DNA from 2 places in the Gordonia sp. VNK21 genome. Region 1 is predicted to be linked to the other one. Evidence: riboswitches for the same ligand, from Rfam matches in the RefSeq annotation. Region 1 holds a riboswitch; the other holds the start of a gene.
The links. A riboswitch is a leader RNA that binds a small molecule or an ion and turns the genes downstream of it on or off. The one in region 1 is predicted to bind S-adenosylmethionine.

Region 2: it holds a riboswitch for S-adenosylmethionine, as region 1 does, so the genes downstream of both, ACJMNC_RS09720 (bifunctional o-acetylhomoserine/o-acetylserine sulfhydrylase) here and ACJMNC_RS14415 (aminotransferase class V-fold PLP-dependent enzyme) in region 1, are expected to answer to the same signal.

What each region holds. Positions count from the first base shown of each region.
Region 1 covers NZ_JBJURU010000012.1:99,708-103,538, reverse strand. Annotated here, with positions in the region: gene ACJMNC_RS14425 (isochorismate synthase MenF) at 1-338, opposite strand, end outside; gene ACJMNC_RS14420 (hypothetical protein) at 335-871, opposite strand; SAM riboswitch class IV at 1,486-1,599, shown strand; gene ACJMNC_RS14415 (aminotransferase class V-fold PLP-dependent enzyme) at 1,615-2,850, shown strand; gene ACJMNC_RS14410 (inorganic diphosphatase) at 2,957-3,436, opposite strand; gene dacB (D-alanyl-D-alanine carboxypeptidase/D-alanyl-D-alanine-endopeptidase) at 3,710-3,831, shown strand, end outside.
Region 2 covers NZ_JBJURU010000007.1:179,086-182,916, reverse strand. Annotated here, with positions in the region: gene ACJMNC_RS09725 (homoserine O-acetyltransferase) at 1-616, opposite strand, end outside; gene ACJMNC_RS09720 (bifunctional o-acetylhomoserine/o-acetylserine sulfhydrylase) at 654-1,955, opposite strand; SAM riboswitch class IV at 2,017-2,129, opposite strand; gene ACJMNC_RS09715 (PE-PPE domain-containing protein) at 2,389-3,831, shown strand, end outside.

The DNA of each region.
Region 1 (3,831 bases):
ACCTCGCCGACGGCGATCGCGGTCAGGGCCGCGGTCACCCGCCGTCGGTGCTCGGCCGCCGGTGCCGGGGTCAGGGACGCGGCGGTGCGATTGGGGGCGGTCGACGGCCGGGCGCCGGCGCTCCGTTCGATGCGGTGCGGGACGATCAGCGCGGCACTACCGGAGGTGTCGAAACCGAGTGCGCCGGTGACCATCTCGGCGCGGCGTCCGGTCAGTGCGTCGACCGCCCCGCCGACGGAGCCGTACCGCGCCCGTACGCCGCGGCCGAACATGCCGGCGTCGCCGCCGAGCAGGCAGAAGGAGAGATCGCCGGGAGCCCGGCGCGGCGGCTGGGTCACGTCGCCTTGGCCGCGCTCAGCCGGTCCTTCGCCACCAGTTCGCGGGCCAGATCCTGCGCCGTGGTCTGCGGTGCCGCGGAGCCGGTGTCGGCGTCGACGGCTACGGCCACCAGGCACACGTCCCCGTCGAGCCGGGAGACCCCGCTCGCCGCGGTGATCTGCCGGTCACCGAGTTCGCGGGTCTCCCACTTCCATTGGCCCGGCGTAGAGCTCGTGTCGGCCGCCGTACAGGTCTGGGCGGTGACACTGATCACGTGCACGGGCTGAACGCTCTGACCGTCGTCGATCCGGTCGAGGTCGCCGGTGATCTGGGAGTAGGTGCGGCGGTCGTCGCGTGGGACGATGACCGGCCCGCGGACGCCCTCGCTGCTGTCGTCGAAGCCCCGCCAGCCGGCCGGGATCTGCACCCGCGCCTGATAGTCGTGGTCGAGGGCGAAGGTCTGCGTCCGCTCGCCGCCGCCGGAGTCCGACGACCACGGCTGCCACACCAGCAGTCCGGCCACCACACCGGCGACGGCGATCAGCACGACCACGCCGGCGACCGCTGCGCTGCGGGAGCGCTGCGGCGGGAGGGGCGGCGGGTATGGGTTCGGTACGCCGTAGCCGCCGGGCGGGACGGGTCCGGCCGCCGGTGCATACGGGGACGCACCGTAGGGGACAGGCGCCTGCGGAGCAGGGGATCGCTGCACGGGTGTCTGCCGGACACGGGGATCCGGGCCACCGGGGTACGGCGCCGCCGGCGGGTACTGGTTCGCCGGTGGGTACTGGGCTGCCGGTGGGTGCTGGGCTGCCGGCGCGGGCGCACCCTGGGGCGGCCGATGCGGCGCGGGCGCCGGGGCCACCGCCGGCTGCGAGTCGGGCACCGGGGAGAAGCCGGGCGGTCCGGAGCCGGGCTCGGGCGGCGGTCCGGGCCGGGGCACGCCGATCCGTGTCTGGTCGTACGCGCCCGCATTCGGGTGCTCGGCGGGGTCCTGCGGACGTGACACTCGGCGGCCTTTCGGGTGAACGTTCGCAGACCAGGCTAGCCGGGTCCGGCCACCGCGTGCAGCACGCCGTCGTTCATCCGGCGGCGCACCGTTCGCCGGATTAGAACCGGCGTGCGCGTAATTCTTCGCGTGCGCCGTCCCGTCGGGCATCGTGATACGCGGGTCACGAGTACCAGCGTCAAGCCCCGGCTCGCTGGTCGGCAACCCTCCACCGCGGTGGGGTGCTCCGGGTGACGACCCGGCCGCCGGCCGACCGGCCGCGGCAAGCGCGAGTACTCCAGGAGTCTGTCATGACCGTCATCGTCGACCGCCCCCACGCCGCCGCCCGCCCGATCGCCCCGCTGGGCGACGTCGTGGGCGCCGGCCAGAACGTCTTCACCGCCGCCGGCCCGGCCCGCTACGCCAATCTCGACTACGCGGCCAGCGCACCGGCGCTCACCGAGGTGGCCGACGGGCTGAACTCGGCGTTGAGCCAGTACGCCAGCGTGCACCGCGGCGCCGGCGCCCTGTCGCAGGTGACCACGGCCCGGTACGAGTCCGCACGCGAGACCGTCCGCAGGTTCGTGGGCGGCCGCGCCGACGACACCGTCGTCTTCACCCGCAACACCACCGACGCGATCAACCTCGCGGCGCATGCGCTGCCCGGCGACGTGGTGGTCCTCGACATCGAGCACCATGCCAACCTGCTGCCCTGGCAGCGCACCGGCCGGGCCCGGATCGTGCTGGCCGCGGCGACCTTCGAGGAGACCGCGGAGGCACTCGAAGCCGAACTGGCCGTGTCGCCCGCCGCGCTGCTCGCGGTGACCGGGGCGTCCAACGTGACCGGCGAGGTGCTGCCCCTGCGCCGGCTGTCGGCCCTCGCGCACCGGCACGGCGCCCGGATCCTGGTCGACGCCGCGCAGCTGGTCGCGCACCGGCCGATCAACCTGGCCGGCTACGGCATCGACTACCTGGTGTTCTCCGGGCACAAGGTCTACGCCCCGTTCGGTGCGGGTGTGCTGATCGGGCGGCCGGACTGGCTCGATGCGGCGCAGCCGTACCTGGCCGGCGGCGGCGCCACCGCCCGCGTCGATGCCGACGGACAGACCGCCTGGCACACCGGCGCCGCCCGGCACGAGGCCGGCAGCCCCAACGTGCTCGGCGCCGTCTCCATCGCCGCCGCACTGGACGCGGTCAAGGGCACGGGCTTCGAATTGATCGGCTACCACGAGCGGGACCTGCTGACCCGTCTGGACGAGGGCCTGGACCGGCTGCCCGGGGTGCGCCGCCTGCACGTCTTCGACGACCTCGCCGACCGGGTGGGCATCGCCGCGTTCACCGTGGACGGGCACGCCCCGCGCGCCGTCGCCGAATACCTCAACGACCGGCACGGCATCGGCGTGCGGGACGGCAAGTTCTGCGCCCACCCGCTGCTCGCGCGGCTCGGTCACCCGGAGGGAGCGGTGCGGGTGAGCTTCGGGCTCGGGACCGGCTCCGGCGACATCGACCGGCTGATCTCCGCCCTGGCCGAGCTCGTCGGCGCCTGACCACCGGACCTACTGACAACTTCGTCCGCTCAGGGCGCCGCCGAGGGCAATATGCCCTCGGCGGGCCGCTGAGCGGACGAAGTTTGCGGTACGTCGCTGCGGAAGTTCAGCCCTGGTAGCGGTCGACGGCGGCCTGCGCGACCTTGGCGGCCTCGTCCTTGCCGACCCAGCCGCCCGGGGTGACCTCCTTGCCCGGCTCGAGGTCCTTGTAGTGCTCGAAGAAGTGCGCGATGGCCTTCAGCTCGAACTCGCTGACATCGCCGACGTCCTGGATGTGATCCCACCGGGGGTCGCCGGCCGGGACGGCGAGCAGCTTGTCGTCGCCGCCGGCCTCGTCGGTCATGGTGTACATGCCGACGATGCGGGCCTTGACGATCACACCCGGGAACACCGACTCGGTGAGCAGCACCATCGCGTCCAGCGGGTCGCCGTCCTCGCCGAGAGTGTGGTCGATGTAGCCGTAGTCGGCCGGGTAGCCCATCGGGGTGTACAGGTAGCGGTCCAGGTAGACCTTGCCGGTCTCGTGATCGACCTCGTACTTGTTGCGGCCGCCCTTGGGGATCTCGACGGTGACCTCGAACTCCATGTCTGTGTCCTTCTCTGGTGTGGTCCTCTTCGGTGGTCGGCCCGAAGGAACTCGGCCCGATTGCTCGTGGGTGTCCGGGGGCCGTGGCGGCACGTTCGGACTGCCCTCGGGCGTCAACGATACTGTTAGGGGAAGTCCAGCAGTGAAGAAGACTCACTCGCAGCCCCAGCGGGATCCGCCGGGCCGGGTGAGCCGCCGTACCGGAGGGCCCCTGTGTCGCTGACCAAACCGCGCCGTCGCCGATCCCGGCGCGTCCTGTCGACACTGCTCGCGGTGGTTCTCGTCGTGGTCCTGGTGGTGGCCGGGGTCTTCGGCTGGACCTGGTACAACGACCGGCACGCCGCCGTCCCGGCCGGTACCCCGGACCGGCCCGCGGTCACCGCGGTGACCCCGGC
Region 2 (3,831 bases), on a different contig from region 1:
CGATCTGGGTGGTCTGGGTGCCGATCTGATCGGCCGACGCCCGGGCGCCCACCGCCAGCACCAGGCCGGCGTCCACCAGCTCCGGATACATGATCAGCCACTCGAGCGCGCGCGCTCCGCCCATCGATCCGCCGGCCACCGCGGCCACGCGGGAGACGCCGAGACGCTCGAGCGCGATCGCCTCCGAGCGCACCAGATCGCGGACCGTCAGCCTCGGGAAACGTGAGCCCCACGGGCGGCCGTCCGGGGCGATACTCGACGGTCCGGTGGATCCGTAGCAGCCGCCGATCGCATTCGGCGCCAGTACGCACCATTCATCGGTGTCCACCGCGCACCCCGGCCCGACCAGGCCGTCCCACCAGCCCGGCATCAGGAAACGCTCGTTGGCCGGACCGGCCACATGCGAGTTGCCGGTCAGCGCGTGCAGGGCGAGCACGATGTTGTCGCGCGCGGCGTTCGGCGTACCCCAGCGCTGGAAGGTGATGGAGGCGTCCGGCAGCACCGCGCCGTTCTCCAGTGTCAGATCGCCGATGGCGACCGAGGTCTCGGCCCCGTCCGGACCGGTGGTCCAGTCGGGGCCGTCGACCGTGGTGATCGGGTCGATGCTCAACGACACCGGCCGTCTCCGTGTGATGGGCTGATCACGATGCGCCTCAGGCCTTGGCGGCGGCGAAGCCCTGCTCGAGGTCGGCCAGGATGTCGTCGATGTTCTCGATGCCCACGGCCAGGCGCACCAGACCCGGGGTCACACCCGCGGCCAGCTGCTCCTCGGCGGAGAGCTGGCTGTGGGTGGTCGACGCCGGGTGGATGACCAGCGAGCGGACGTCGCCGATGTTGGCCACATGGCTGTGCAGGGTCAGCGCGTTCACGAACTTCTTGCCGGCCTCCACACCGCCCTCGATCTCGAAGCCGATCACGGCGCCCTGCCCCTTCGGCGCCAGCTTCTGGCCGCGCTCGTAGTACGGCGAGGACGGGAGACCGGCGTACGAGACCGAGGTGACCTGCGGGTGCGCCTCGAGGAACTCGGCCACGCGCTGGGCGTTGGCCACATGCCGCTCCACCCGCAGGCTCAGCGTCTCGATGCCCTGGGCCAGCAGGAAGGCGTTGAACGGCGAGACGGCCGCACCGGTGTCGCGCAGCAGCTGAGTGCGCGCCTTGAGCGCGTACGCCGGAGCACCGAGGTCGGCGAAGACGACGCCGTTGTAGCTCGGATCCGGGGTGGTGAAGCCGGGGAACAGGTCCTGACCGTCGCGCTGGACGCGCCAGTCGAAGGTGCCGCCGTCGATGATCACGCCGCCGATCGCGGTGCCGTGCCCGCCGATGTACTTGGTGGCCGAATGCACGACGATGTCGGCGCCGTGCTCGAAGGGCTTGACCAGGTACGGGGTGGCGACCGTGTTGTCGACGATCAGCGGCAGCGAGTTGCTGTGCGCCACCTCGGCCACGCCCTCGATGTCGAGGATCTGATTGTGCGGGTTGGCGATGGTCTCACCGAACAGTGCGCGGGTGTTCGGCTTGATCGCCGCACGCCACGACTCCAGGTCGTCCGGGTCCTCGACGAAGGTCACCTCGATGCCGAACTTGGGCAGCGTGTGCTGGAACAGGTTGTAGGTGCCGCCGTAGATGCGCGGGCTGGAGACGACGTGGCCGCCGGCCTCGACGATGTTCAGGATGGCGTAGGTGGTCGCCGCCTGGCCGGAGGCCACCAGCAGCGCCGCCACACCGCCGCCGAGCGCGGCCAGCCGCTGCTCGACCGCATCCTGCGTCGGGTTCATGATGCGGGTGTAGATGTTGCCCGGCTCGGCCAGGGCGAACAGGTTGGCCGCATGGTCGGTGTCGTTGAAGACATACGACGTGGTCTGGTAGATCGGCAGCGCCCGGGCGTTGGTGTCGGGAACCACCTGGCCGGCGTGCACCTGCAGAGTCTCGAAGCTCCAGTTGCTGGTGTCGGACATCAGTCGTCAATCGCTTTCTGGTCGGCCGGGCTCACGCCCGGGAGGTGGGGTCCGACCTGCGGACCCGCGCTTGCCGCGACGGCTTGTCGCGACCAGGTCATCACCCGGAGCACCCCACCGCGGTTGGAGGGTTGCCGGACAGCAAGCCGGGGCTCGATGCTGACACTCATGACCTGCAGTCGAGGATATAGCACCGCTTGACGGCCCCGTTAACGCCGTAATCGGCGTGCACAAAAGTCTCGCGGACCCGGGCGTGCATGTTATTGAGCCGGGCGAATCGGGCATCGCGATCCGCCGGGGATTCGACAACGGATCGATCTCTGTCACGCGATCGGACCAATCGGCGTCCGGAGCGCTGCGCGGGGCGACGGAGCCGCACCACGATGGGCCCAGCAAGCGGTCACAGCCCGACCGCTGCGGATCGGGGGATCCGATGAGTTCAGCACAGCACCACCAGTCTCGACGGGGCCGTCTCCGGCGGCACGACGGCACACGACCGTTCGCCACCCGGGCGGCTGCGGCCGTGGCGGCGGTTCTGGCCGTGGCCGTGGCCGTCGTCCTGCCCGGCGGCGTCGCGATGGCCGACGACGACGAGTGCGGCACCGGTGCGGCGATCGTGGTGGCCGGCACCAACGATCCGGACGCGATCGCGCTGCGCGGGGTGTCCGACCGGTACCGGGACGACGGCTACCGGGTGATCAACGTGTCGGAGGATCCGGCGGACTACGCGACCACCCTGTGGCCGCTCGGATCCGTCGGGTACGACGACGACGTCGCCAAGGGCACCGCCGCCACCTACGCGGCACTCGAGGAGTATCAGGCCGCCTGCGCGGGCAGGCCTGTGGCGATCATCGGCTATTCGCAGGGCGCCCGCATCGCCGGCGACGTCCTCAACGGCCTGGCCACCGACACCGACGGCTCGGTGACCGGGCCGGACGGCCGGGAGTACGCGGTGAGCAAGACCGGGGTCTCGGGCACCCTCTACTCCGATCCCCGGCGCGACGGCCCGGAGTCGAGCCGCGGCGTCGAACTGGCGCTGCCCGGAATCGTCCCGGGACTGACCCTGGCCGGGGCGCGCCCCGGTGGCTTCGGCGACATCCCGGTGACCACCTATTGCTGGCAGAGCGACGGCATCTGCGACCTGGCCGATCCGCTGCACGACCCGCTCGGGGCGCTCGACTCGCTGGTGGGCTTCCTGACCACCCGGCACGGGATGTATCCGCGCACGCTGATGCAGCACTCCGACGCGGACAATCTGGGACAGCCGGGCACCGAGCCGATCTGCACCAGCATCACCACGGTCGGCAACACCACCACCTGCTTCGTCGACGACGGATCGGCGATGGGGGAGCTGGGCGCAACCCTCGCCGGATCCGCCCTCGGGCTGGTGGGACTGACCCTCGACGACGTCGTCCTGATCGACCGGGACATCGACCTGTACGCATCGCTGCGCCGACTGCTCAACGTCAACGGCGTCCTCCCGCACGCCGACCTCGGTGATCTGCAGCAGTACCTGGCCCCGATCCTGAACGTGCTGCCGCCGCTGCCGTACATCGGCTACGCCGGTGCCCACGTTCCGGATCTGCTGGCCGTCGCCGACCTGCTGACCCACCTGGTGACCCTGGACGGGGACGGTCTGCGCAACGACGCCGCGGTCTTCGGCGGCAGCGCGCTCAGCTTCCTCAAGGCGCCGTTCAACGCCGCGGCGTACCGGCGCGCACAGCTGTCGCTGGTGCGCGACCAGCGGCGGCTCACACCGCTGCTCGACCCCGTGCGCGGTGTCCTGAGCGGCACCCGCCCGGTGATCCTGGGACTGGACGAGTGCGACTCGCTCAACTGGGGCCACCCGCAGACCTGCCCGGCGGCCACGACGGCC